Regions from separate parts of the Clostridium sp. MF28 genome, predicted to be linked through region 1. Evidence: riboswitches for the same ligand, from Rfam matches in the RefSeq annotation. Region 1 holds a riboswitch; each other region holds the start of a gene.

The links. Region 1 has a riboswitch for lysine ahead of AXY43_RS18945 (amino acid permease). Riboswitches for the same ligand answer to the same signal wherever they lie in the genome.
Region 2: another riboswitch for lysine. It lies ahead of lysA (diaminopimelate decarboxylase); the one in region 1 lies ahead of AXY43_RS18945 (amino acid permease).
Region 3: another riboswitch for lysine. It lies ahead of dapA (4-hydroxy-tetrahydrodipicolinate synthase); the one in region 1 lies ahead of AXY43_RS18945 (amino acid permease).

The regions. Positions count from the first base shown of each region.
Region 1 covers NZ_CP014331.1:4,322,157-4,325,448, reverse strand. The annotation lists gene AXY43_RS18955 (ABC transporter ATP-binding protein) at 1-114, shown strand, start outside; gene AXY43_RS18950 (hypothetical protein) at 108-911, shown strand; lysine riboswitch at 1,168-1,341, shown strand; gene AXY43_RS18945 (amino acid permease) at 1,493-2,917, shown strand; gene AXY43_RS18940 (APC family permease) at 3,058-3,292, opposite strand, start outside.
Region 2 covers NZ_CP014331.1:2,886,194-2,889,485, reverse strand. The annotation lists gene AXY43_RS12305 (hydrolase) at 1-512, shown strand, start outside; lysine riboswitch at 691-861, shown strand; gene lysA (diaminopimelate decarboxylase) at 1,177-2,472, shown strand; gene lepB (signal peptidase I) at 2,776-3,292, shown strand, end outside.
Region 3 covers NZ_CP014331.1:3,240,237-3,243,528, forward strand. The annotation lists gene AXY43_RS13840 (SulP family inorganic anion transporter) at 1-393, opposite strand, end outside; gene dapA (4-hydroxy-tetrahydrodipicolinate synthase) at 585-1,454, opposite strand; lysine riboswitch at 1,600-1,766, opposite strand; gene AXY43_RS13850 (sulfite exporter TauE/SafE family protein) at 1,802-2,578, opposite strand; rRNA gene rrf (5S ribosomal RNA) at 2,691-2,807, opposite strand; rRNA gene AXY43_RS13860 (23S ribosomal RNA) at 2,947-3,292, opposite strand, start outside.

The DNA of each region.
Region 1 (3,292 bases):
GATGTAGTCTTTATATCATATGGAAATATATTCTTAACTAAAAGTGTTGATGAAATAAGAGAAAATGAAGGCAAGAGTGTTGATGCTCTATTTAGGGAGGTATTTAGATGTTAGGAAAATTAATGAAGTATGAGGTAAAAGCAACTGGCAGAACCCTTATACCGCTATATTTAGTATTATTAGCATTTGCTATCATTAATAAAATTTTTATCGGAACTGGTCTATCCCATAAACTTCAAGGATTTGGTTCAATCCCATTTATACTAAGCATCTTTGGATACGGATGTACTATGGCTGCTGTATTCATAGTCACCTTTTTCATAATTATCCAAAGATTTTATAAAAATCTGCTTGGTGATGAAGGATATTTAATGAACACCCTTCCAGTGAGCACCATCACAAACATTACAAGCAAACTTTCAATTGCTACTTTTTGGACTATAATAAGTGGAATTGTAGCCATACTTTCAATAATTATTATGGCATTTGACCCTAGGGCTTTTGGTCAATTCTTTTCTGAAACTTTTAGGGCTCTTTCAGAAGGTTATGCTAAAATAGGAATACAAATTTATGTAATTATTATAGAATTATTAATTGCTATGATATTTCAGTTTGTAAAATTTATTAGTATGATTTATGCTTCTATATCAATTGGGCATATATTTAGTAAGCATAGAATTCTTTCATCTTTCGGGGCATTCATAATATTAAATTTAATTGCAGGTGCAATATCCTCATCTATTGGGATAGCTTTTTCATCCTCTAGACTGCCTGATTTACTAAGAAATATTGAATCTCTTTGGCCTATTAATTTATTTTTAATATCTATCACAGTATTTAATATAATCTTCATAATAGTTTATTTCATAATAACAAGCTATATATTAAAAAATAAATTAAATTTAGAATAAAAAATGCTATTTTAAATATATAATCTTAGTATGGTGCCAACTTGTATAAAAAGCTAAATACAAACACTAATCCTTACCAAGATAGTATATTTATTTATAAATATTAAAAAAGCGACTATTGAAATAATTTTCAATAGTCGCTTTTAATATGCAAATATTTTAGTCATTTTCTATGCATTTTTATAAATTGTTAAATATTTTATATTGACTTATTCCTCATTTTATTACATAATTACATATAACTTAATAGGTAAATAACTAAGATAGAGGCGCGAAATTTAAGAGTATTATTATGGAGGTAAGCTCATTGAAGTAATAAGAAAGGAACTTTCGCCGAAGTAAATAGCTGTTGCTTTAATACTATTTGCTGGGCTTGTGTAAAATATATACAAGACTGCCACAACTTATTTTGTGGAGAGCTATTTTTAATGTAAATGTCGATATTCGTCATATTTTTAAAATGTGTAACTTTCGTATTTATGTCATGAGTATGCTCTCATGGCTTTTTTTATTGTTTTAATTTTTATATTATCTTAGTTACTTGCTTATGGAAATTTAAAACCATAATGGAGGATAGAAAAATGAGTGAAGAAAATCACGAATTAAAGAGAAGTTTAAAAGCAAGACACTTAAACATGATAGCCATAGGCGGATCTATTGGTACCGGTATATTCCTTGCAATGGGTGATACTCTCCACCAAGCTGGTCCTGGTGGTGCATTAGTAGCTTATGCACTAGTAGGTATAATGGTATACTTTTTAATGACAAGCTTAGGAGAAATGGCAACTCATATGCCAATATCTGGTTCATTTAGCTCATATGCTAATAAATTTATTGATCCAGCTCTTGGATTTGCCCTTGGCTGGAACTACTGGTACAACTGGGCTATAACAATTGCAGCCGAAATGGTTGCCGGTGCTCTGTTGATGAAATACTGGTTTCCAGATGTAAATGCCCTATATTGGAGTATTTTATTTTTAGTAATTATAGTAGGCTTAAATATTTTATCATCTAGAGCATATGGAGAATCAGAATACTGGTTTGCTGGTATTAAGGTGGTTACCGTTCTTATATTCATAGTAATTGGTGTTTTAATGATTGTAGGCATAATGGGTGGAGATAAAATAGGATTTCATAACTTCACCATTGAAGATGGACCCTTCCATGGAGGAATTAAATCAATATTTTCTATTTTCTTAATTGCAGGTTTTTCATTTCAAGGTACTGAACTTATTGGAATTGCTGCAGGTGAAAGCGAAGATTCTGAGAAGAATATTCCAAAAGCTATAAAATCAATATTTTGGAGAATATTAATATTTTACCTAGGTACGATTATTGTCCTAGGAGCAATAATACCATTTACTGAAGCTGGACTTGATACAAGCCCATTTACAATGGTATTTGAAAAAGCTGGTATTGCAGGTGCTGCTTCACTGATTAATGCGATCATATTAACTTCTGTATTATCTGCTGGTAACTCTGGTATGTATGCATCAAGTAGAATGCTTTATGCAATGGCTAAAGAAGGTATGGCTCCTAAAGCTTTTGCTAAAACAAATAATAGAGGTGTACCTATAAATGCCGTACTTCTAACTACATTAATAGCTTCTGCTTGCTTTTTAACAGGTCTATATGCAGAGAGTACTGTTTATGTTTGGCTAGTTGCAGCATCTGGTCTTGCTGGATTTATAGCTTGGGTAGGTATAGCAATATGCCACTATAGATTTAGGAAAGCATATGTTTATCAAGGAAGGGATTTAAATGAGTTAAAATATAGGGCTAGTTTATATCCATTTGGTCCAATATTAGCATTATTAATGTGTATTATTATAATAATAGGTCAAGGATATTCATACATTACTCCTGAGGCGATTGATTGGAATGGATTAATTGCAGCTTATATAGGACTTCCATTATTCTTAATCTTATACGTAGGTTATAAAATAAAGAATAAGACTAAAGTTATTCCTTTAGATAAAGTTGATTTAGACTTCTCTGATAAATAGTAACAAAAAGTAAGATCATAATTTTTAAGTTTAACTTTTACTTGTACTTTCTATTTTAGCTTTAAATATTATATTTCTCTGGAAATAATAAGAGTACCTCAAATATTTTTGAGGTACTCTCCTTTCTATATTATATGATCCTATTCATTAATTATATAAGGCACAGTTACAATAACTACATTTCTCATCTTAAGTATAGATCTTCTTAAAAGTATTGATGTTTGATTATGAAGTGTCTGATGCCACCATTTATGTATAATAAATTGAGGCATTACTATTGTTATTACTTCGTGTTTCTTTAAGTGCTTATGTTTTTCTTCTACATACGCTAAAAGTTTTTCGTTAACATTTCTGTATGGCGCATTTTCTATGACC
Region 2 (3,292 bases), 1.4 Mb from region 1:
GCAATGCTGATGCAATTATTGCGGTATATCCATTTACACCACAGCCTGTAATAACACAGGCACTTGTTATGGCAGCTGATGTTCCGGTTTTTTGTGGCGTAGGTGGAGGAATAACACAAGGAAAAAGAGTTGTGAATTTAGCTATGGATGCAGAATTTAAAGGTGCTATGGGAGTTGTTGTAAATGCACCTACGAGTAATGAAATTGTTAATAAGATTAGGTCAACAATAGATATACCAGTAATAGTAACGGTCATTTCTGAAGATGAAGATGTTACTAAAAGGATTGAAGCTGGAGCTACAATACTTAATGTTTCAGGTGGAAGAAATACCGCTAATATAGTCAGAAATATCAGAAAGAGATTTCCAGAGTTTCCTATAATAGCAACTGGAGGACCAACTGAAGAGTCAATTAAAGAGACAATTCAAGCTGGAGCAAATGCTATAACTTTTACGCCACCAACATCAGCAAGTATTATGGGAGATCTTATGGATGAGTATAGGAAAGAATAAGAACTTAATAAGCTTGGGTTTTATACCATTAATTTAAAGTTAAAAAAGTATTGCTTTAAGTTTAATTTATGGTATCATATTTGTAACAGTTTAATAAAATGATATTGTGCAGATAATGATTTATAATGTCATTAATATTAAAATATTAATGAATTCTAATAATATAATATATAACATGACCTGGGGTAGAGGTGCTGCAATAAATAGTAGGTATGAGGAGTTGGCAAACGTTGATTTATACTAAAAGGTATTACAGCCGAAGAAAATAGATTATTATGCGATAATCTTTTTCTGGGTATTCATAGAATATGTGAATAACTGTCACGAAGAGTGTTGAGCTACAAGGTACTTTTTTCAGTTATAAATTAACAGTTTGAAAAGAATAATAATGATTTTGTTAGTATAGACGTTCAAATTCATTTATTAATCTTTTGCGAAGAATTGATAATTAATGAAAATATTGTGCATAAATTTAGCGTAAATATCTACCACTCGTCACAGATACACTCTGTGGCGTTTGTTTTTTATTATAATTATTAGTTAATACAACATCAATAATCCGGAGGCAATGCAAAAAACGGATATTTTTTATTGAAATTGGTGTTGTGATTTATTTTAATCAATGAAGCAATAGCTAATAAAATATAATTTGGGGGTTAATCAAATGAAGTTGTTTGGAACAATGAAAGTAGAAGACAATCAATTAATGATTGGAGGCATCAGTGCTAAAAATTTAGTGAGAGAATATGGGAGTCCGTTATATGTATTTGATGAAGATTTAATAAGAGAATACTGTAGGGATTATAGAAAATATTTCAAGTGCGAAGAGAATAATAATAGAGTAGCTTTTGCAGGAAAAGCATTTTTGACACTTCAAATGTGTAAATTATTGAAGGAAGAGAATATGTGTCTTGATGTTGTATCTGGGGGGGAATTATACACTGCATATAAGTCTGAATTTCCACTTGAAAAAGTTATGTTCCATGGAAATAATAAGACTCTATCTGAGATTGAACTTGGCGTAAGACTAGGTGTAGGTAATTTTGTAGTAGATAATTATTACGAAATAGACGCATTAAATGATATAGCTAAAGAATATAATAAGGTACAAAATATTTATTTAAGAATAACACCAGGTATTGAAGCGCATACTCATGATTATATAAAGACTGGACAAATAGATTCAAAATTTGGCTTTGCTCCAGTTGATACTATAATAGAAGATGCTATTAAAAAAGCTATAAGTTTAGAGAATATAAATCTTGCAGGAATACATTGTCATATAGGTTCGCAAATATTTGACTTAGAGCCATATGAAGATGCTGTTGAAATAATGTTAGAACTTGTGAGAAATACAAAGGAAAACCTAGGTTACCTAATAAACGAAGTAGATTTTGGCGGAGGTTTTGGTATATATTATACCGAGGGAGATGAACCAAGAAGTACTGAAGAATATTGCAGCACAATAATTAATAAAGTTGATGAAGTGTGTGCGAGAACAGGTCAAGAAAGGCCAATTCTTACAATAGAGCCAGGAAGAAGTATTGTAGCTAATGCAGGAACAACTTTATATACTGTAGGATCAGTCAAGGAAATTCCGAGTGTTAGAAAATATGTATCAGTAGACGGTGGAATGACTGATAATATAAGACCGGCTCTTTATAATGCAGAATATGAATGTATTATTGCAAGTGGAGTTGAAGGAGATAGAGAAGAAACAGTTACAATATCAGGAAAATGTTGTGAATCGGGAGATATATTATTAGAAAATATTAAAATTCCAGAAGTTAAAAGCGGAGATATTCTAGCAATAATGACTACAGGAGCATATGGTTATTCTATGTCAAGCAATTATAATAGAATACCAAAGCCAGCGGTTGTAATGGTTAAAGATAATGAAACAAGACTTATTTGCAAAAGAGAATCTTATGATGATCTATTAAAGAATGATGTTGAATAGATATAAGTATTTGAATATGTTTAAGTAAGAATTTAAATTATATAGATTTCCTAAAAGGATTATGCACTAATTTTTAAGATTGGTGCATATTTTTGTTATAAAATTAACATCTTATAAATATTTTAGATAGTAAAATATGTTATACTAATATAGCATATTAAAATATGCACATTAGAAAAAAGCGCGAAGCGCAACCAAGATCATTTTAATTAGAAAAAAGCGCGAAGCGCAACTAAGAACTTCTTAAGTGAAATGATTTATATAATTAAGGATTATGAAAAAATGGGGTATTAATGAAAAATTATGTGTAATATGGGACATGGAGGTAATATTGTGGCAGAAAATAACGAAGATGAAATTGTAGCAGATAAAAAAGAAAAAAAGAAGTCCATATTAAATGAATGGATAATTGATATTGCAGTTGTTCTTTGCATAGCGCTTCTTGTATGGAATTTTGTGGGATACGGTGTTTGGATTACAAGTGGATCTATGATTCCAACATTAGAAGTTAAAGATAGATTGCTAGTAACTAGGGTGCATAATCCTAAAAATTTAAAAGAAGGAGATATTGTATTATTTAAAAATGACGAATTTAAGGGTGAGATTTTAATAAAAAGATTAATAGGACTTCCAGGAGATACAATAGAAATTAAAAACGGTGTTGTTTATAGAAACGGTCAGGAGCTCAAGGAAGACTATGTGAAAAATAATGAGATATACAATGGAAGTTTTAAAGTACCAGATAATAAGTATTTCTTCCTAGGTGATAATAGAGCTAACTCAGATGATTCTAGGTATTGGAAAGATCCTTACGTTGATG
Region 3 (3,292 bases), 1.1 Mb from region 1:
AGCAGTAAATCCTATTGTTATTGTCTGGGGTATGTACTTAATTAATGAACCAAACTTTAAAATCCCCATTATTACTAATATAATTCCAGCCATTATCGTTGCTACAACAAGTCCACCTATACCATACTCTTGAATAATAGAATAAATTATAACGACAAATGCCGCTGTAGGTCCACCTATTTGAACTTTACTTCCACCTAAGAGCGAAATAATAAATCCTGCAAATATTGCTGTCGTAAGCCCTTTCTCTGGAGATACTCCCGATGATATTCCAAGTGCTATTGACAACGGTAATGCTATTACAGCTACAATAACGCCAGCTATAATATCCTTCATAACTTGCTCTCTAGTAATTTCCTTGTTCTTAATCATAGAAAAGAACTTAGGCATCATTTCTAATCACTTCCTTATTAAATTTGTCAGTCTCTATCTTACTCCTAAATGCTAGAGTAGTCAAAATAATCCCTTATTATTACTACATTACTAGAATAATTTATAGAGAAATTAATAAAAAGTGATTTTTATTAAGGTTAACTTATTCAATTTTTTTAACAATTATCTATAACATAATTATGCTTTTTCTCTTAAATACCTAATATCTTATCTATCTTACTTTCTAGTCCTTTTGTAATGTTCATCAATGGCAATCTAACCTCATCAGAATCTATTAGCCCTAGTTTCTTTAGGCTATATTTAAGAGGTGTTGGGTTGGGTTCTGAAAATAATAGCGGTATCATTTTATATAGAGAATTCCATTTTTTTAGTGCAACTTGATGATCATTAGCCTTAGCTAAGTTATATACCTCAATAAAATCTTTAGTATTTAGATGTGCTGATGCCATTATTCCGCCTTGTCCTCCAAGCATAAGCGTCGTATAAAAATACATGTCTTCACCTGTTAAGATGGAAAAATCTTTTGGAGGATTCATTAATAGTTCAGTTGTTTGCTTCATGCTTCCACAGCAGTCTTTTATTCCTATTATGTTTTTTAACTGAGATAATACATGCACAGTTTCATTTTCAATATTAGCTCCAGTTCTATATGGTATATTATAAAGTACTATATCCAAATCAGTTGATTCTGATATACTTTTAAAATGCTCATAAATACCTCTTTGATCTGGTCTCGAATAATATGGTGTAACTGATAGTATTCCATTCACTTTATGCTTTTCTACTAATTTTAGCTTTTTAATTACTTCACTTGTATTATTGCCGCCTAATCCTATGTATACTGGAACTCTATTCTTATTATATTCAACAGTTTTTTCTAAAATTTCTTCATATTCATTCTCTAGTATTGTAGGTGATTCTCCTGTAGTTGCAAGTGGTATAATTCCATTTACTCCTTCTTCTACGTAATGATTAATCATTCTTTTGTAAGATTTAAAATCTACCTTTCCATCTTTAAATGGTGTTAATAATGGTACTAGAACTCCTTCAACCTTTGCCAACTTTTCCAACTCCTCAAATCTATTTTATTAAATAAGAAAACCCGTTAGCATATATACCAACGGGTAGAGTTAACCGCATAAAACTTGTACAAAACTAAAACATAATAATATCATAACTATAACATTATTATCTATAGCTTCACCAAATCCTTGTAGCTCTCCACTTTCGTGACAGTTATGCATATATTTTATGCATACCCAGAAATAAATTTTTGCATAATCTAAATCTTCGGCTATAATACCTTTCTTTATTAGTCAACGTTTGCCAACTCATAATAAATACTCTTTATTAATAGCACCTCTACCTTAGGTTTTCGTTATTACATTATTAAAATTATATCATTTAATTAACTACTTGTAAATAAAATAGCATCTATCACTTTGCCAAATAACATAATTATTACTAATATTATTATCGGCTTTATGATCTTCGCTCCACTTTTAATTGCAAAATGTGCCCCTAAATAATTTCCTAAACTAGCACATATAGCTGCAGGTATACCTATCATAAATAAAACCTTGCCATTTAATATATAAGCTATTAGTGCTGCAAAATTAGATGCCAAATTCACTATCTTAGCATTACCAGACGCAGTTATAAGATTGAATCCTAAAAATGATGTAAAGGCTAAAACTAAAAATGTTCCTGTTCCCGGACCAAAAAATCCATCATAAGCTCCTATTACTAAACCTATTATTCCTGCCACTAAATAAATCTTTCTATGTTCTACTTTCTTTTCGTTATTTTCTACTCCAATTTTTCTATTAAACAAAAGAAAAATTGCAACAATAGGTAAGATGATAATAAGACAGTATTGCAAATACTTTTCATCTAGTAGCAATACTAATTGCGTTCCAAACCAAGATCCTATAATAGCACCTATGGCTGAAATTAATGCTGGTTTAATTTTTATATTACCACTACTTAAAAATTTTATAGAAGCTGCAAATGTTCCAATACCATTTGCAAACTTATTAGTTCCATATGCCATATGTATTGGCATTCCAGCAAAAATATATGCTGGCAAAGATATTATTCCACCTCCACCTGCAACAGCATCCACGAAACCTGCGCAAAATACTAATGGGCATATGATAAGCAATGTCATATTATATGAATACATAACCTCTCCTAACGACAATAAGCTAATTATATTCTCTATAAAGATAATTAACTTATTACGACTTTAATAAAACTAAAATAAAAAAGATAGTCATTACAACTATCTTTTGCTTACCTCGCAACGTCCTACTCTGCCACACAGTCTCCCATGCAGTACCATCGGCGCTATAGACCTTAACTTTCCTGTTCGGAATGGGAAGGAGTGTTACCTCTATGCCATCATCACGAGATATTAGCTTTTCCCAAATCTCTGATTTGGTTGAAAAACTTATGCAAATCGCTTTAGCGATTTGTATTCATTATTCAATTGAAAGTTTTGTTCTTTCAAATTGCACACAGTTTCTTTAATGTATTTACAACTTGACTATATTGGTCAAGCCCTCGACCTATTAGTATCAGTCAGCTAAATACGTTACCATACTTACACCTCTGACCTATCAACCTTGTAGTCTTCAAGGGGCTTACTAGCTTATGCTATGGGAAATCTCATCTTGAGGTGGGCTTCACACTTAGATGCTTTCAGCGTTTATCCCTTCCCGACTTAGCTACCCAGCTATGCTTCTGGCGAAACAACTGGTACACCATAGGTCAGTCCATCCCGGTCCTCTCGTACTAAGGACAGCTCCTCTCAAATTTCCTACGCCCGCGACGGATAGGGACCGAACTGTCTCACGACGTTCTGAACCCAGCTCGCGTGCCGCTTTAATGGGCGAAC